DNA from 3 places in the Pseudomonas sp. AG1028 genome. Region 3 is predicted to be linked to each of the others. Evidence: riboswitches for the same ligand, from Rfam matches in the RefSeq annotation. Region 3 holds a riboswitch; each other region holds the start of a gene.
What was found. Region 3 has a riboswitch for manganese ahead of mntP (manganese efflux pump MntP). Riboswitches for the same ligand answer to the same signal wherever they lie in the genome.
Positions count from the first base shown of each region.

Region 1 (6,353 bases), on a different contig from region 3:
ACCAACAACTTGGACAGTGTGATGCAGACCGTCGATAAGACCAGCCGCTCGCTGACTCTGCTGCTGTCGCTGATCGCGGTGATCTCGCTGGTGGTTGGTGGTATTGGGGTGATGAACATCATGCTGGTTTCGGTAACCGAACGGACTCGCGAAATCGGCATTCGCATGGCAGTGGGGGCGCGACAGTCGGACATCCGCCAGCAGTTTCTGGTCGAGGCGATCATGGTCTGCCTGATCGGCGGAGTGATTGGTATCGCCTTGTCCTATGCCATCGGTTACCTATTCACCCTGGTGGTCAGCCAATGGGAGATGGTGTTTTCGCCACTGTCGGTGGTGACTGCGTTCGCTTGCTCGACGCTGATAGGCGTTCTGTTTGGTTTCGTGCCGGCGCGCAACGCTGCCCGGCTCGATCCAATCAATGCCTTAGCCCGGGATTGAGAGTCTTGCAAGGGTTATAAGACCCTAGTTGGCTGACGGCATGGTGTCGGATGATTCATACAGCCAGCGCATCAGTGCGTTCCGGCCGCTGATACCGAGCTTTGCCGTGGCGCGGCGCATGTAGCTGCCGACTGTGTTGACGGTAAGCTTAAGACGCTCGGCCTGCTGCGGGGCTGTATGCCCTGCAAGCAGTCCCAGGCAAACCTGTTTTTCGCGCTCTGATAATTTCATGCCCGTTACGCGTAAGCGCTCTTGAAAACGCTCCTCGATACTGGTGGAAATGACGGCACGGCTTCGTTGGCATTGCAGATGTTGTTCGAGTAGTGAAAACAGCAATGGGGCTAGATGATTGAGTTGGTTTGCCTCCTCATCACCAAGAGGCTCCTGGCGGAATACCACGATGCTGTGCTGGAAATGTTCGGTGCTTTCTTGAATGCGCAGGCGCGAGGCGCTATCAGGCGGTAATTGACCGCTGTTCGATGTTATCAAGTCGTCAAGCGTTTGCTCGGGCTCATTGGGCGAGGCCAGGAGAGCGATCGACTGAAAGTGGGCAGCATCCACGCCCAGTTTTTCCATGATCAGATTGTGAAGAGCAATGGTGAACTGGTTGCTTCCAATACTGGCAATCGCTCTACCTATCTGTGGCAGCAGACGATAAGGCATGATTTTCATCCATGAATTCAAAACTGAGAATTTGTTGTCAGGTGATTATATGACCTGCTGGTCATTTTGGTGTGATTCGCTTGGCATTCAGATTCGGAAAGCGATGAAAGGGCTATTGCCATGCCGTGCCAGAGTAGTCCTGGTGTTGTGACCACTTGACGTCGACTTTGAAACCAGCTCCGCTCGGTTACGCGCCTTAGTTCCTCCAAAGCGTTTTATTTGTGCACATGTAGGGGGAGTTCGCTGCGCGCCGTTCCCATTTTGTGAAAATGTGGCTGGCTTTTTGGTTGGGCACGTGTAGAAAAGACTCGAAGTCTTTGAAGGGTATTCAGGGTAATTCTGCGAATTCGTTCCTATGCTTGCCTCAAGTAGTGCCATTCACGGCTGCCTGACTTGTTGTTCCAGGAGAAACGACCATGAACAAGCTGCTGTTCGCCAGTCTCAGCCTCATCGCCTGCACCACCGTCCAAGCCAATGACAAACAGGTGCATTTCTACAACTGGTCCGACTACATGGGCCCCGACACCCTGAAGAACTTCGAGAAGGAAACCGGCATCGCCGTGGCCTACGATGTCTTCGAAACCAACGAGATGCTGGAAGCCAAGCTATTGTCCGGACACTCCGGCTACGATCTGGTGGTGCCGTCCAGCCAGTTTCTGTCCAAGCAGATTCGCGCCCAGGTGTACCAGCCGCTGGAGCGCGGCAAGCTGCCCAACTGGTCGCATCTGGATCCGCGTCTGATGCAGCGCCTTGAGGCCGCTGACCCTGGAAACAAATACGCGGTGCCGTATATGTGGGGGACGGTCGGTATTGGCTACAACGCCGAGAAGGTCAGGGCGGTGCTGGGCGATGGCGCGCCGGTTGATTCCTGGGAACTGGTGTTCAACGCCGACAATCTGGCCAAGCTGAAGGGCTGTGGCGTGGCCTTTCTCGATGCGCCGGTGAAGATTATTCCCCAGGCGCTGCATTATCTTGGGCTCGACCCCAATAGCCATGAGCCCGACGATTACACCAAGGCCTCGGCGCTGCTTCAGAAACTGGCGCCGTCGGTGACCTACTTTCACTCTTCGCGCTATATCTCGGACTTGGCCAACGGTGATATCTGCGTGGCGGTCGGCTATTCGGGTGACGTGATGCAGGCCCAGAGTCGTGCCAAGGACGCCGGCAAGTCGGTGGATATCCGTTATGTGATTCCGAAGGAGGGCGCCAACCTGTGGTTCGACATGCTCGCCATTCCCCGCGATGCCCGTAACCCCGATGGCGCCCATGCGCTGATCAATTATCTGCTGCGCCCCGAGGTGATCGCGCCGGTCAGCGATTACGTGGGCTACGCCAACCCCAACAAGGATGCCACCGCGCTACTCGAGCCGGGCGTGCGTGACAACCCGGGCATCTACCCGGCCGATGAGGTGATCGGCAAACTCTACGTGTCCGCCGACCTTCCAGCGCCAATCCAGCGCATCATCACCCGTGAGTGGACGCGGATCAAAACCGGGCGCTGAGCCCGCGTAGCGGCGCCTTGTGAGCGCCGCCGTTACGCTATTTCGACAGTTCTCTCATCTTGCATCTGATCGTCGGTGGGGCTGGTGCCTGAAGTGATCATCTGTGTAGGATGACGCCCGGGTGTTAGCCGCATGGTGCGGTGAGACAGGTCTGTTGCGTTGGTCGGGCCGCCGCGCGGAGCTCGTTCGTCCATGAAATCGCGCCCGTCCTTTCAGGATATTCCCCGTGCCCAGCGTTTGGCTGAGCATGCCTTCGCCTGCGTTCGTAACCTCCTTCATCGTGAAGCCTTCAGCGGTGTGGTGCTGCTGCTGGCCACCGCCGCCGCGCTGATCTGGGCCAATTCGCCCTATGCCGACAGTTATCACGCGCTCTGGCATGCGCCCGTGTCGTTTGGCTTCGGTAGCTTTGGCGTTAGCCAGTCCCTGCATTTCTGGATCAACGATGGCCTGATGACCCTGTTCTTTCTGGTCGTCGGCATGGAGATTCGCCGCGAGATGCATGATGGCGCCCTGGCCGATCTGCGCCAGGCGTCGTTGCCCATTGCCGCAGCCTGCGGCGGGGTGATCATGCCCGCGCTAATCTACGCCAGCCTCAATTTGAAGGGCGCCGGTCTGCACGGCTGGGCGATTCCGGCCGCCACCGATATCGCCTTCGCGGTCGGCCTGCTGGCCTTGCTGGGCAAAGGTATTCCTTCTGGCGTGCGCATCTTTCTGCTGACCCTGGCGGTGATCGATGACGTGATCGCGGTGATCCTCATCGCGCTGTTCTATTCCGACGGCCTCAACTACAGCGGCTTTGCCCTGGCTGGCATCGGTGCACTGGCAGTGCTGGGTCTGCAGCGCATTGGTATTGGCTCGGCTTTCGCCTATGTACTGCCTGGCGGCCTGATGTGGGGGGGGCTGCTGATGACCGGTGCGCACCCGACTCTGGCTGGGGTGATTCTCGGCCTGATGACGCCGGTGATCTGCCTGCCAACCCGCGAGCTGCCGCGTGATGCCGTGGGCCGTATCGCCCGTGAGCTGGAAGACGACAGTGGTACGGCGGTGGCGTCCAACGAAGCTGCCCAATCTGTGCGTGAATTGCGCCTGGCCCAGCGCGAGCTGTTGCCACCGGTGGTGCGCGTGCAACTGGCACTGCACCCCTGGGTCACCTTTGGCCTGATGCCGCTGTTCGCCCTGGCCAACGCCGGTGTGAGCCTGGGCGGAACCGATCTTTCGTCGGCAACTTCGCACTGGGTGATGCTGGGCGTGGCCATCGCGCTGCTGGTCGGCAAGCCGGCCGGGGTTATCAGCGTCAGCTGGCTGGTGGTCAGGCTTGGCCTGTGCCGCCTGCCGGCCGACGTGTCCTGGCGCGGCGTCGCGCTGATCGGTCTGCTGGCCGGGATCGGCTTCACCATGTCGATCTTCATCGCCAACCTGGCGTTCAGCGATGCCAACCTGCTGGCTGCAGCCAAGCTGGGCGTGCTGCTTGGCTCGCTGGCTTCGGCAATCTTGGGGTTGATCTGGGGTGTGCTTTACGTAAAGCGTTTGCGTAGCCAGGGTTCTTCCAGCGCGGCCTGATCTGCTGCTTGTCTTTCGGCCTTCGGCAAGCGATTGATACCCAGAGAAAATGGTTTTTTCGGCCCGTACTTTTGGGTAAAGTGCGGGCCTCTTTGGGGAGTAGCCTGCTGCCAATTTTATTTGGCAGCGTTCGTATCAACATTCTCGGCAGCAGCCGTGGTACGAACACCTTTCGGTTGGTGAGACCAATGACAGATACGTGCCTAAGGTCGGGCGCGTGTATCCGTCATTGACTCATAGCCCGACCGAGACGTAACCGTGAGCTTCCTATCCCTCGTTCTCCTGGCTTTCGCCATGTCCACCGATGCCTTCGCCGCGGCTGTTGGCAAGGGTGCTTCGCTGCATAAACCCCGTTTTCTCGACGCGCTGCGTACCGGGCTGATCTTTGGCGTGATCGAAGCTATTACGCCGGTGATCGGCTGGTTCATCGGCCAGGCGGCCGCCAGTTTTGCCGAAGAGTGGGATCACTGGATCGCCTTCACGCTATTGCTGCTGCTCGGCGTGCATATGATCTACGCAGGCTTGCGACCCGACGCTGATGAGGAAGAGGAAAAGCCCAAGTCCCATTCGTTCTGGCTGCTGGCCGCCACGGCGCTCGCTACCAGCATCGATGCGCTGGCGGTGGGCATCGGCCTGGCCTTCGTCGACGTGAACATCTGGGTGGCGTCACTGGCTATCGGCCTGGCGACCATGACCATGGCCACCATCGGTGTGATGCTCGGCCGTCTGATTGGCACCGCCATCGGTCAAAAGGCTGAGATCCTCGGCGGCCTGGTGCTGATTGGCGTGGGCGCAGCGATTCTCTACGAGCACACCATGTGATGCTCGCGCCCGCTGCGCTGCAGCGCGTTCGTCAGGCTTTTGCGGACGTTGGAGTAGGGCGGTTGCGAGTACTCAGCGAAACGGCATCGTGAAAAACGATACATATAGATGAATTCAGCCATGTTTCTGAATATTTCGACAGCCGCTGCGCTTGTATAATTGCCGGTTAATCGCCCGCCGGGCTCTTCTAAAACGACTTCTTGGATTATTCGATGGCAAACGATAGATCGCCACCTTCGGCTGTCGCGCGACTTTGGCTCGCGGCGCTCGGCCTGGTCATTCTGGCAACCGGCCTGTTTTTCAGCGTTTACGGGTACCGCCTGGTCGCGCTTGGCGGCAGTGCCTACTTCCTGATCGCCGGTGTGGTGATGCTGGTCGCTGGCTTACAGATCGTGCGTGCTCGGGCTTCTGGCGGTGTGCTGTTCGCAGCGGTGTTCGTCGGCTCCCTGGCCTGGTCCCTGTGGGACGCCGGCCTGGATTTCTGGCCGCTGATCTCGCGGTTGATGGTGCTGACCGGCTTCATGATCTGCGTGGCGTTGTCCTATCCGCTGCTGCAGCGCGGTAGCGGCCGTACCGCCAGGCCGGCGCCGGCCTTCGTGGCGGCCGGTGTGTTGTTACTGGGTTTCGGCGCCGCGGTATGGGGCATGTTCCAGCCCCATCCGGTGGTGGCCGCCAGTGGCAATGCGCCGGTGGCGACGCCGGCGAGCGAGGCGCAGCAAAACTGGGAGCACTACGGCAACACGCCAGGCGGCTCGCGTTTCGTCGCGCTGGACCAGATCACCCCCGATAACGTCAAGAATCTGCAGGTCGCCTGGACCTATCGCACCGGTGACGTCCCGGAAAGCCCGACCGGCAATGGCGCCGAAGACCAGCAAACGCCGCTACAGGTCGGTGACCGCGTATTCCTGTGCACCCCGCACAACAACGTCATCGCCCTGGAAGCGGCTACCGGCAAGGAAATCTGGAACCGGCAGATCAATGCCCAGCAGAAGAAGTGGATGCGCTGCCGCGGCCTCGCGTACTTCGATGCCACGCGGCCGATCGCCCAGCCCACGCAGCCGAATTCGACGCCCATCAAGGTGGCCAGCGTAGCGGCCGGCGCCGCTTGCCAGCAGCGCATTCTGATGAACAGCATCGAGTCCGAGCTGATCGCCCTGGACGCCAACACCGGCGAGTTCTGCTCCGACTTCGGCGTACAGGGTCGTGTCGACCTCAAGGCGGGATTGGGCAAGGGTGCCGATGCGGGCCAGTATTCACTGACCTCGGCGCCGACCCTGGCCGGCACGACCGTGGTGGTTGGCGGCCGTGTAGCCGACAACGTCAGCACGGATATGCCGGGCGGCGTGATGCGCGGCTTCGACGTGATCA
Region 1 covers NZ_VIVP01000004.1:228,556-234,908, reverse strand. The annotation lists gene FB481_RS08305 (MacB family efflux pump subunit) at 1-438, shown strand, start outside; gene FB481_RS08300 (response regulator transcription factor) at 463-1,101, opposite strand; gene FB481_RS08295 (polyamine ABC transporter substrate-binding protein) at 1,518-2,603, shown strand; gene nhaA (Na+/H+ antiporter NhaA) at 2,796-4,163, shown strand; yybP-ykoY riboswitch at 4,251-4,417, shown strand; gene mntP (manganese efflux pump MntP) at 4,422-4,985, shown strand; gene FB481_RS08280 (membrane-bound PQQ-dependent dehydrogenase, glucose/quinate/shikimate family) at 5,198-6,353, shown strand, end outside.
Region 1: another riboswitch for manganese. It lies ahead of mntP (manganese efflux pump MntP); the one in region 3 lies ahead of mntP (manganese efflux pump MntP).

Region 2 (6,353 bases), on a different contig from region 3:
ATCTGGTCAATGACCCGAAGCTCGACGGGCCGGAGTGCCTGACGCCTGCCTGAGGCTTTGCTTGCACTGAAATACGGGCAGCCCCTAGCATACCTTTCTTAGTTACCAGGGAGATCCAGCATGAAACCGTCGTTGTCCATCACCACGCTGACCGCGGCTCTGCTGCTGGCAGGATGCCAAGCCGTCAATACCACCAGCGGTGGCTCGGTCGGCGTCGAGCGCAAGCAGTACATGTTCAGTGCGCTGTCGACCGATGAGGTCAACCAGATGTATGCCCAGTCCTATCAGCAAACGTTGAAGGAAGCCTCCAGCCAGGGCGCGCTGGACAAGAACAGTGCCGAGGCCAAGCGCTTGCAGCGTGTGGCCGACCGCCTGATCAAGCAGGCGCCGCTGTTCCGTCCGGATGCGGCCCAGTGGCAATGGGAGGTCAACCTGATCAAGAGCCCTGAGCTGAACGCCAACTGCGGCCCAGGCGGCAAGATCATTTTCTACACCGGCATCATCGACAAGCTGAATCTTACCGATGACGAAATCGCCGCGGTCATGGGCCATGAGATCGCCCATGCCCTGCGTGAGCACGGCCGCGAAGCGATGTCCAAGGCCTATGGCGTGAACTTGGCGAAGCAGGGCGCTGCCGCGCTACTGGGCGTCAGCTCGGACCAGATGGCACTGGCCGATGCTGCAGTGAATTACGGCATGACGCTACCCAATAGCCGCGGCAACGAGAACGAAGCCGACCTGATCGGCCTCGAACTCGCTGCACGTGCAGGCTACAACCCCAATGCGGCGGTCAGCCTGTGGCAAAAGATGGCCAAGGCCAGCGAAGGTGCGCCGCCAGAGTTCATGAGCACGCACCCATCCTCGTCGAGCCGTATCGCCTCGCTGCAGGCGGCTATCCCGAAAGTCATGCCACTGTATCAGCAGGCCAAGAAAGGCTGATCACGATGTGAAAAGCCGCCACCGTCTGCTTGGTGGCGGCTCAGCTTCAAGGCCAAAACCTTGTGCCGGCGTTGGTTTTGTCCCTGGGAGTTCAGCCGTTTAAAAAGCCACTCAACAGCATGGCCTGGTACGCCGCATAGATCGCCAGTACGGCGAAGGCGAGGGCGGCAAGCCGGCGAATCAGAGTGAGCGGCAGGCGGTCGGCCGCAAAGTTGCCGGCCAGCACCACCGGTACGTTGGCGATCAGCATGCCCAGCGTAGTCCCCAGCACCACCATGATGAAGTGTGGGTACTGGGCGGCGAGCATCACTGTCGCCACCTGGGTCTTGTCACCCATCTCCGCCAGGAAGAAGGCCACCAGGGTGGTCAGGAACGGCCCATAGCGTTTGAGGCTGGAGCTTTCGTCATCGTCGAGCTTGTCGGGGATCAGTGTCCACAGTGCCACGGCGATAAAGGACGCCGCCAGAATCCAGCTCAGCAGCGCGGGCGAGAGCAGACCTGCGACCCAGTTGCCTACCGCGCCGGCGGCCAGGTGATTGGCAAGGGTGGCGGCGACCATGCCCCAGATGATTGGCCAGGGCCTGCGAAAGCGTGCGGCCAGCAACAGGGCGAGCAGTTGCGTCTTGTCGCCGATTTCCGCCAGGGCAACGATCAGAGTGGGAACGAACAGGGATTCCAGCATCAGGCTTCCTAAAGGGGCGGGTAGACACGGCTATGACACGGACGACCTCCCCGCCCCGGGTAAGGTGTTCGTGTCATAGGTCTTGTCAAACCCTGTGCGGCGTTCGAGCCGAACGGCGCAGATCCATCTCGGCGGATCTTGGGTCGCACGCACCATGGTCTGTGGACCAAGTATGTTGATGCATGCCGGGCGAGCTGGTGCTCGCGGGAGACTACTCCCCTAGGACGCGCGCATTCTGCCCAAACGCCTCACGTTGGGCAAGGCCTGCGCCGCTCTGCCGCAGGCGACCTGCGTTACGGGCGGGTCGCCTGGTAGATACGAAAGCCATCGGCATCGGCCAGGGTCTGGCAGGGGCCGATATGCTGTTCGATCAGCGGCGGGTACTTGAGAAAACGGTTGGCCACCAGGCGGATCTGGCCGCCCTTGCGCAGATGCTGCGAGGCCTGGCGCATCAGGTCTTCGCTGGCCTGGTAATGAGTATGTACGCCCTGATGGAAGGGCGGGTTGCTCAGAATTGCGCTCAGTTCGAAGGGCGCGGCGGCAATACCATCGCCGCTGATCACCTCGGTCTGCAGCCCGTTGGCGGCCAGGGTCAGGCGGCTGCTGGCGACGGCGAAGGCGTCGACGTCCAGCATCGTGACTTGGCTTTGCGGATAGCGGCGCTTGAGCACTGCACCGAGCACGCCTGCGCCGCAGCCGAAGTCGAGCAGATGGCCATCTGGCAATTGATCCAGGTATTCGAGCAGCAGTGCGCTGCCGATATCCAGGCGGCCGTGGCTGAATACACCGGGCAGGGTGACTATCTCGAGGGGGCCGTCAGCCAGCGGCAGGCTGTAGCGCTGAGCCAGTGCGTTCAGGTCGGGTTCGGCCGGAGCCAGATCAACCCGCACCTCCCACAGCTGGCAGTGGCGTGCGCTGTCGAGCTTGCGCGGCTTGCCGTAGGCGGCCATCTGCTTGGCGGCACGTTCGACGCCGGCGCGCTTCTCGCCCACCAGATACAGCGGTTTGCCGGGCAGGCGGGAGGCCAGGGCGTCGAGCAGATAGGCCGTCAATTCGCGGGACTTAGGCAGGAACAGCACGGCCGTCTCGCAGGCGGCCGCCGGCGGCATGACGCCAAAGGCGCTACGCCCGGCAAAACGCCCTTCCAGTCGGGCGTGATCGCCTGCATGCCAGCTCCAGCCTGCAGCCTGTGGTAGCTGCCCGAGCAGATCATCGGCCGGCAAGCCCGCGAGCAAGGCGGGGCCAGCGAATAGTTCGGCCTGGCGCAGCAGCACTTCACTTCGCGGATCCATCAGCTATACCCCGGCAAAAGCGCGAAGGGTAGGGGCGTGGACCTTAAGCTGCAAGCCCGAGGTACCAAAGGATCAGTTGACTTGGCGTTTGGCATGGCCTGCGAAAAATCCCGCGGCGTTTTCCGCCAGTTGGCCGACGATCCGCTGGCGCGCCTCGCGAGCGCCCCAGGCGCTGTGCGGGGTGATTATCAGTCGCGGAATGTCGTCGGCCAGCAATGGATTGCCTTCTCTGGGTGGTTCCTGGGTCAGCACGTCGGTGGCTGCACCGCCCAGCTTTCCCGCTCGTAGGGCGTCGGCCAGAGCCTGTTCGTCGATCAGGCCGCCGCGGGCGGTGTTGATCACGAAGGCGCCTGGCTTGAGCAGATCGAGCTCGCGGGCTCCAATCAGGTTGCGGGTCTGTTCGGTGAGCGGGCAGTGCAGGGTCAGGGCATCGGCCTGGGTGAGCAACTCGTCCAGCGCGAGCCGATCAGCGCGGGGCGGGCGCCCCGGCAGTTGGCCATAGAGCACGCGCATGCCGAACGCTTCGGCCAATCTGGCTACTGCGCCGCCCAGCTCGCCATGACCGAGCAGCCCCAGCGTCTTGCCTTCGAGCTCGACGATGGGGTGGTCGAGCAGGCAGAACATGGGCGACTGCTGCCAACGGCCAGCGCGAACATCACGCTGATAGTCTTGCAGACTTGTGGCCAGGGCGAGCAGGAGTGTCAGGGTGTGCTGGGCCACCGAAGGTGTGCCGTAACCCTGGCAGTTGCACACGGTGACGCCATGCGCCCGGGCGGCGGCGAGGTCGATGTTATTGGTGCCGGTGGCAGCAACGAGGATCAGTTCGAGCTCGGGGCAGCCTGCCAACACGTCCGCATCGATCACCGCCTTGTTGCTGATCGCTACGCGGGCGCCCTGCAGACGCTCGATGATCTGCACCGGGCTGCTTTGGTCGTGCAGTACCAGCTCGGCGAAGGGCTCGCGCAGCGGCGCCATGTCCAGATCGCCGAGGTCGAGGGAGCGATAATCGAGAAACACTGCGCGGCCTGTTTTACTCATCAGCTGTACCTTTCTGGCTGTCCTGTCGGGAAGTAAAGTGCAGCCTATCAGAAGTGCTCTGCCGCAGAGTGCGCCCTTGGACCCACTAGCCAATCCTGGAGTCGCCGTGTACTGGATGGAATTCTTTACCGTTGCCCTCATCCATCTGCTGGCCGTGGCCAGCCCGGGACCGGACTTCGCCATCGTGGTGCGTGAGAGCGTGGCCCATGGGCGCCGTGCCGGTGTGTTCTGTGCGCTGGGCGTGGGCACCGGAATTTTTGTGCACGTAGCCTATTCGCTACTGGGCATCGGCCTGATCGTGTCCCAGTCGATCGTGCTGTTCAACGCGCTGAAGTGGCTGGCCGCCGCCTACCTGCTGTATATCGGCTTCAAGGCACTGCGGGCGCAGCCGGCAGCGCCCGGCGCGGTTCAGGAACAAGCCGCCGCTCCAGCGAGAACGCCACGCGGCGGCTTCGTTACCGGCTTCGTGACCAACGGCCTTAACCCCAAAGCGACGCTGTTCTTCCTGTCGTTGTTTACCGTGGTGATCAACCCCCACACCCCGTTGCTCGTGCAGGGCGGCTACGGCGTTTATCTGGCCGTGGCGACGGCCTTGTGGTTCTGCCTGGTGGCAATGCTGTTCAGCCAGCAGCGTGTGCGCGACGGCTTCGCGCGCTTGGGCCACTGGTTCGATCGTCTGATGGGCGCGGTACTGGTTGGTCTGGGGATCAAGCTGGCGTTTACCGAGCTGAAATAAGGGGCGCGAGCGCGCCCCTGACTGGTCTCTTACAACACCTCAACCGCGACCGCTGTTGCTTCGCCGCCGCCGATGCACAGCGAGGCGATGCCGCGCTTGCCGCCGGTCTGGCGCAGGGCGTTGATCAGCGTGACGATGATCCGCGAGCCGGTCGAGCCGACCGGATGCCCCTGCGCGCAGGCGCCACCGTAGATATTCACCTTGGCGTGAGCGAGGTCATGCTCCTGCATGGCCAACATGGTGACCATGGCGAAGGCCTCGTTGATTTCAAATAGATCCACCTCGTTCTTCTGCCAGCCGGCCTTGTGCTGCACCTTGCTGATAGCGCCGATGGGCGCGATGGTGAATTCGCTGGGGTCCTGACTCTGGGTGGCGTGGGCAACGATGCGTGCCAGCGGTTTCAGGCCGCGGGCCTGGGCCTGCTCGGCGCTCATCAGCAGCAGCGCGCTGGCCCCATCGGAAATCGAACTGGCATTGGCGGCAGTGATGCTGCCGTCCTTGCTGAAGGCCGGTTTCAAGCTGGTGATCTTGTCTATCCTGGCGTTCAGCGGCTGTTCGTCTTCGCTCACTTCGATATCGCCCTTACGGCTCGCCACCGTCACCGGCACGATCTCATCGACCAGTGCACCGGACTGCATAGCCTGCTGCGCGCGTCGCAGCGATTCGATGGCGTAGGCGTCCATCGCTTCGCGGGTGATGCCGTAGCGGTCCGCGGTTTCCTGGGCGAAGGAGCCCATAAGGCGCCCAGTGCGGGCATCCTCCAGGCCATCGAAGAACATGTGATCCTTCACTTCGCCATGGCCCATACGCAGGCCGCCGCGTGCCTTGGGCAGCAGATAGGGCGCGTTGGACATGCTCTCCATTCCGCCAGCGATCATCACCTCGGCGCTGCCGGCCTTGATCAGGTCGTGGGCGAGCATCACCGCCTTCATGCCCGAGCCGCAGAGCTTGTTAATGGTGGTGCAACCGGTGGCGCTCGGCAGGCCGGCGGCCAGCGATGCCTGACGCGCCGGGCCCTGCTTGAGGCCGGCGGGCAGCACGCAGCCCATGATCACTTCCTGTACGTCGCTTGCTGCTACGCCCGCCCGAGCGATGGCGGCGCGAATCGCCGCGGCACCAAGATCCGTTGCGCTTAGCGAAGACAGGCTACCCTGAAAACCACCCATCGGCGTGCGAGCGCCGCTGACGATAACAATATCCGACATGAATCCACCTCAATTCGCAGTGAAGGGGCGAAACCGGCTTGTGCTCAGCTTGGGCCACAATCCTCCTTTCGGCTGATTGAGCAGGCGCTGGCGCAGGCTACTTTTAGGCAATGCCCGTTAACGATCAGGTTTCGCTTCAATTTCGACGCTTTCAACAATAGTCCAGAACAGGTGAGCCCATGTTGCAGACCCGCATCATTCCCCCCGCCGCAAATGCCCACCCATACCCGCTGTTGATCAAGAGCCTGCTGCTTTCCGGCAGCCGCTACGAAAAAAATCGGGAAATCGTCTATCGCGACACCTTGCGTTACAACTACGCGACCTTCAATGAGCGGGTGGCACGCCTCGCCAATGTGCTTACCGAGGCTGGCGTAAAGGCCGGTGATACCGTGGCGGTGATGGACTGGGACAGCCACCGCTATCTGGAATGCATGTTCGCGGTACCGATGCTGGGGGCGGTG
Region 2 covers NZ_VIVP01000001.1:510,406-516,758, forward strand. The annotation lists gene FB481_RS02320 (SOS response-associated peptidase) at 1-53, shown strand, start outside; gene FB481_RS02325 (M48 family metallopeptidase) at 121-939, shown strand; gene FB481_RS02330 (TMEM165/GDT1 family protein) at 1,031-1,618, opposite strand; yybP-ykoY riboswitch at 1,710-1,853, opposite strand; gene FB481_RS02335 (methyltransferase) at 1,915-2,913, opposite strand; gene FB481_RS02340 (2-hydroxyacid dehydrogenase) at 2,986-3,951, opposite strand; gene FB481_RS02345 (LysE family transporter) at 4,058-4,687, shown strand; gene FB481_RS02350 (acetyl-CoA C-acyltransferase) at 4,717-5,892, opposite strand; gene FB481_RS02355 (fatty acid--CoA ligase) at 6,072-6,353, shown strand, end outside.
Region 2: another riboswitch for manganese. It lies ahead of FB481_RS02330 (TMEM165/GDT1 family protein); the one in region 3 lies ahead of mntP (manganese efflux pump MntP).

Region 3 (6,353 bases):
ATCACTCGGCTTGAGTCCATCCTTGATCACATCAAGAAAATTGCGCCGCACTGCTGCCCAAGTTAAGGGCCATTTTGCTCAAGCCATTATGTGTACAGGTACGCATATATGAACATTAAAAAACCGCAACTCGATGCGATCATCATTGGCGCAGGCCAGGCAGGCCTTGCTGCCGGACGGTTGCTACAGCAGCATGCCCTGAGATTCTTGATCATCGATGAACAAGGTGCACCAGGCGGAAACTGGCGAAATTACTACGAAAGCCTGCAGCTCTTTTCACCAGCTGAGTACTCTGCTCTTCCAGGGCAACCTTTCCCTGGCCCGCAAAAAAACTATCCGACCAGAGACCAGGTGGTGGCATACCTTGAGGGGTACGCAGAACATTTCCGACTGCCGATCCGCCAAGGCGCGCGAGTGGCGCATGTACGAACCCACCCTCAAGGATTCGAAGTACAAACTGCTAACGGCGAGAGCCTTTGCGCGAAGTCGGTGGTTGTCGCTTCTGGCGGGTTCAACAGACCGTACGTCCCGGACATCCCAGGCCTTGGCATGTTTGAAGGACGCATAATTCACAGCGCTCAGTATCGCAGTACATACCCTTTCCATGGCGAACGAGTTGTAGTGATCGGAGCAGCCAACTCGGCCGTTCAGATCGCTTACGAGCTTGCGAACGTTGCGGTGACCACCTTGGCGACAAGAGAAAAAATACGCTTTTTCCCTCAGCGGATGCTGGGAGTCGACTTTCATACATGGTTGAAATGGACCGGTTTTGGGAAAACGCGCTGGCTGACTGATCAAGGAACCCCTGTGCTTGATCAGGGCAAATATCGTCGGGCGATAAGGTCTGGCTTGCTGCAGCGCAAGCCTATGTTTACCCGCCTTACCTCAGATGGGGTCATATGGGCAGACGATCATCACGAAACCGTCGACAGCCTGATCTTCGCTACCGGTTTTCAGCCGAACATTTCCTTTCTAGATAACCTGCCAGTACGAGATCAGCATGGGCGCCTACTGCAGAAAAATGGGGTGGCTCAGACGCTACCGGGACTGTTCTTCGTTGGCTTGCCTCGACAACGTAACTTCGCGTCAGCCACGCTTCGAGGTGTAGGCCCCGATGCAGAATACATCCTTCCCCATCTGATACGACATCTAAAACAGGCTCAATCAAGTCAACGCTACGTTGGTTGATCGCTCACCATCCATGGCAAGTCCGACGCACTCGACCAGCTACTGAAACACTAAAAAGATGTTCCGGCCGGACGAGCTATCCAGCTGCTAGCGAGTGACCTAGCAGCCCGTCGGAAACGCACGCTGATATTTAAATATTCCCTGGGCAAGGTCGATAGCTCACTCAGGTCATCCACCTTCAACGCCCGGAATCTTTCCCATGAGCCTTAGAAATCTCAACCTTGCTCCACGCGCTGCCCTCTTCTTCGCACTGATCGTAGGGCTCGTTTTCGTGCTCGGTGTGGTCGCCGTTCTACAGATGGGAAAACTGCGCGATATCGAAATGGACGTTGAACAGAACTGGATGGCCAGTGTGCGCCAAACCGGGATCATGAACGCGGCTACGCTTCGGCTGAGGCTCGAAACCCAACGTGGCTTGGCTGATCCCAAAAGCATCCAGCGCACCATCGAAAGCTTTCCCGGGTACCGCAAGGCCTTAACGGATGCCGTCGCAAACTACGAGCCGCTTATCGCCAGCGATACCGAACGCACACTATTTAACGCAGTGAAGGGCAGCGCCGAGGCCTATGCCAAGCAGTTGGACCTGTTGGAACCCATGATGAGGGCTGGTGACATCGCCTCAGCTGTGAGTCTTGTCAGCACAGGCATCCGACCGCTGACAAACAAGATGGAAGAGCAGATCAAGGACCTCACCGACTTTAACGACAAGGGCGCAGAGCACGCCGGTCAAAACGCAGCTGAAATCTACTCGTCGGGTATGGCGCTTACTATCGCGATAGTGATCGCCGTGGTGCTGTTGACCATTGCTCTTGCAGCCCTGCTGGTCAGGAGCATTACAGCGCCGATAAACGATGCACTGACCGTTGCAGAACGAATCGCAGGCAGCAACCTGTCCAAAGAAGTGCACGTAAGCGGAACCGACGAAGCAGGCAGGCTGCTCAGGGCGCTCGCGCAGATGCAGCAGAACCTGCGCCATACGATCGTGCAGATCTCGGACTCTTCGACCCAGCTGGCTTCAGCCGCCGAGGAAATGACGGCGGTCACGGAGGCCTCCAGCCGCGGCATGGTCGCGCAGAATGACGAGGTCAATCAGGCCGCGACGGCCGTCACGGAAATGAGCGCTGCAGTGGATGAAGTAGCCCGCAACGCCGAGTCAGCCTCAGAAGAATCCAAGCGCACCCAGGGCTTCACCGAGGCCGGTTTGGAGCGAGTGTCGCAGACGCTGAAATCGATCCAGCGCCTGAGCGGCAACGTGGAACAGACGAGCGAACAGATCCAGGGGCTGTCGGATCGTGCGCAGAATATCTCCAAGGTCGTGGAAGTCATTCGCGGTATCGCAGAACAGACCAACCTCCTGGCCTTGAACGCCGCAATCGAAGCGGCCCGTGCTGGCGAACAGGGGCGCGGCTTCGCAGTGGTCGCTGACGAAGTCAGGGCATTGGCGCATCGCACCCAGATGTCGACCCAGGAAATCGAGCAGATGATTGCGGCCATTCAGACTGATTCCGAACACGCTGTTCAGGCGATGGGCACCAGCCGTGACCTGGCCAACCAATCCCTGGACATCGCGCAGGAGGCAAGCAGCTCCCTGGATCAAATCGCAACGGCGATCACCCACATCAATGAGCGCAACCTGCAGATTGCCACTGCATCTGAAGAGCAATCGCATGTTGCGCGTGAGGTGGATCAGAACCTTCTGCGTATTCGTGATCTTGCTTCGCAGAGCGCCGCAGGCGCCAGCCAAACAGCCAGCGCTTGCGGCGAGATGTCCCAGTTGGCCATCAATCTGAACCAGCTGGTGACTCGCTTCGTAGTCTGAGGCACGTCCAAGGCGGTTACTTTTGCCTGGGGCAGATACCTCCCAGGCAATGACATGCATGACCGAGCGGATGACGAGCGCTACTGAGCGTGATCGTCATCACCACCTGGCGGCGTGATCTCCAGGATTCGATCCCGGCCCCCCTCTGCAAGCAGGTAAGTGCCTTGGGGTGTAGGCGTAAGCATCTGGGGAGCCTTCAGGAAAGACAGTACGGTCTGCAGGCGCCCCTGTGAGTCGAGCAGCAGAAGACGCGCACGGTGCGTGGCGTCTTCGCCGATCCACAGTCCGCGCCGGTCGCACAGCAGGTACGTAGGTTGGTTCAGGTTGTCCAGTACGACAGGATCGCTTCCATCGTCGGTCAACTGACGTACCACGCCCTTCTGCTTTTCCGTGTAGAGCATCCTGCCATCGCCACAGCGCGTGACGGACTCCGCTTCGTCGAGGTGATCACGGACCGTCTCAAGGGCACCATCGCTCCACCGATAACGTAGCAGCCGCCCGTCCCCCTTGCGGTCCTCTATCGCATACAGGTAGTCACCGTCGTCCCACAAGCCTTGCACTTTCTGGCCCGTGAAGAGATCGGTGGATACGCCATCCTTGAAGTAACGCACCACCGCCCCTTCAGCTTCCTGGCTGTAAACCCAGCCTCCCCGAGCCGCTATCATGCCGTCGGGTTTGGACAGGTTGTTCAATAGGGTTTTCTGGCTGCCGTCAGGAGCTATCTGCACGATGCTCCCCTGTCCATGATCAAGCTCCTGCGACAGGATCAGTGCCCCATCTGCCAAGGGAATCAACGAGGCGACCTTGGGCAATCGATCATGGGCGACGCTATAACGCCAGCCCTCCGAAGCCTGTACCGGGTAGAAGTTCTGCCAGGCAAAAAATGCCAAAGCAGCTGCGATCAATAGCGCGCAGGCGCTAAGAGCGAAACGTACACGGCGAGCCCTGACGGTAGGCTGATTGTGTTCACGCATCACCTCGCTCATTGATCACACCGCTGACAGATGTTCAAAGAGGATGCCGGCGCCAACCAGCATCAACACTACACCACCAATGATCTCGGCACGTTTGCCGACGACGGTTCCCAAGACACGCCCAAGCATCACGCCAAGGGTCACCATCACCGCCGTAGCGACGCCGATGGCAGCTGCTGCAACCAAGATGTTGACGTCGACAAATGCCAGGCCTACGCCAACGGCGAGCGCATCGATGCTGGTCGCAAATGCCGTGACGGCCAGAACCCAGAAGGAGTGCTGGCCGGAACGCTCTTGCTCCTCTTCGTCCTCCTGCAAGCCGTTGTAGATCATATGAATACCAAGCAGCACGAGCAGCGTGAAGGCGATCCAGTGATCCCACTCCTCTGCGAAGCTGACGGCAGCTTGGCCGATGAACCAGCCGATGATGGGAGTGATGGCTTCGATGGCGCCAAAGATGAGGCCCGTGCGCAGGGCTTCGGTAAAGCGAGGTTTATGAAGGCTGGCGCCTTTGCCAATGGCTGCTGCAAAGGCGTCGGTCGACATCGCCAAGGCGAGGAACAGGAGAGAGATGGGATTCACGGTTAACTACCAGCCGGGCTATGAGTCAACGACACGTCCACACGCCCGACTTTAGGTGTGGATGCATCGTTGGTCTCGCCAACCGGCAGGTGTTCGTGCCACGGCATGTTGCCGATAATGTTGACACGAACGCTCTACGACCAAAGCCGTGAGCAGGCTACTCCCCAACAAGGGCGGCTACTATACTCAAAGTCATAGCCTGTAGAAAGCCTCATTGCGGCTACTCACGCGAGGCAGCTTTCACTAGTCTCAAGCCATCACATAGCCGGGAAGTGATCATTGCAAATCAGCGCGAAAGACCAGCAGATCCTGACAGGCTGAATCACGCCCGGAAAAGCGATTCATCCGACCTAGTGGCTCTACCTAATATCTCGGCTCTTCAAGGATCAGGATCAACCGACGCAAGGATGCAAAGCATGCTGCACCACACCCTCAAGTACGGTATTTGCCCAGACGAACTCGCCCGAGTTCTAGGCCTGGCGATGGACAAACACCGCCACACCCTGCTGGCAGTGCCTGGGGACATGAGGAACCTCAATGTCCCTCTGGAGAAACTTCTTGGCGCCATGGGTACAAAGCAGCTTCTCAATGAGCACGAGGTGACGGTTCTCAGGCATGGCGGGGAAAGAACAGTGCATCTTGTCTCGTTATGTGGCTGCAGTTCGTTTCAGTCGGGCTCGATAGTCCTGCCTTGGCTACCGCCGGACAACGTTGCCAAAGCGCGGGACAGGTACCCAAGCGCAGATACTTACTTCATCCCGAGCGATGGGCCAGGCGCGCCTTATCGGGCACCTGGTAGAGATGAGCTATCACGGTATCTGGCGACTTACCCCAACTCGAAAGCGATCTGAGCGAGGCCGGATCGCCTGTGGCCTGGCTTACGCGCCAGATGCATCTCAGCTGGAGCTCGCGGGACTGCCTGGTGCATCGAGCGCTTCTATAGCCTCGAAACGACTGCTGTTACGGCCGGATTGCTTGGCGGCATAGAGCGCCCTGTCTGCCACGCTGAGCAATTGCGCGGCGCCGAACAACAACCCCGGCGGGTTGGCTGATATATGATTCAGCAGGCTCCAGCCGGCGCTCTGTGCATCGAAACTCGCAACACCTACCGACACAGTCACAACGCCAAGCTCACTCGTCGCATGTGCAATGTTCAAGGCGCGTACATTTTCGATGACCTTGTCGGCAACCCGGCATGCGCCATCACGCGTGGTTTCGGGCAGCACGATCGCGAACTCCTCGCCCCCATACCGTGCCGCCAGGTCCATGGGGCGCTCTGCACAGCGAGCAAGCACGCGCGCCACCGCACTCAGGCATTCATCCCCCATCAGATGACTATAGTGGTCGTTGTAGCGCTTGAAGAAATCGATATCGAGCAGCAACAGAGAAAATGCACGCTGCGTGCGCAGCACCGACTGCCATTCGCGCTCGATCGACTGATCCAGCGCACGTCTGTTGGCCAGCCCCGTCATGCCGTCGGTCTGCGCCTGGCGGTTCAATCGGTCCATTGCCAGCTTCAGATGAAGATGGGTTTTGACCCGCGCGGCGACGATAGCAGGACGGATCGGCTTGCCGATGAAATCCACGGCGCCGAGCTCCAGCCCCTCCTCTTCCATGCTCGCTTCGGTATGGGCGGTGACGAAGATCACTGGAATGTTGCTGGTCGACGGGTCGCCTTTGAGAATGCGGCAGACCTCAAAGCCGCTGATGCCTGGCATCTGCGCGTCGAGCAGTATGAGGTCAGGCTGTTGCTGACGAGCCAACTCCACAGCCGCGTCGCCCTGGGTAGC
Region 3 covers NZ_VIVP01000010.1:169,557-175,909, forward strand. The annotation lists gene FB481_RS17945 (helix-turn-helix transcriptional regulator) at 1-66, shown strand, start outside; gene FB481_RS17950 (NAD(P)/FAD-dependent oxidoreductase) at 109-1,188, shown strand; gene FB481_RS17955 (methyl-accepting chemotaxis protein) at 1,388-3,007, shown strand; gene FB481_RS17960 (hypothetical protein) at 3,088-3,993, opposite strand; gene mntP (manganese efflux pump MntP) at 3,997-4,563, opposite strand; yybP-ykoY riboswitch at 4,572-4,736, opposite strand; gene FB481_RS17970 (diguanylate cyclase) at 5,460-6,353, opposite strand, start outside.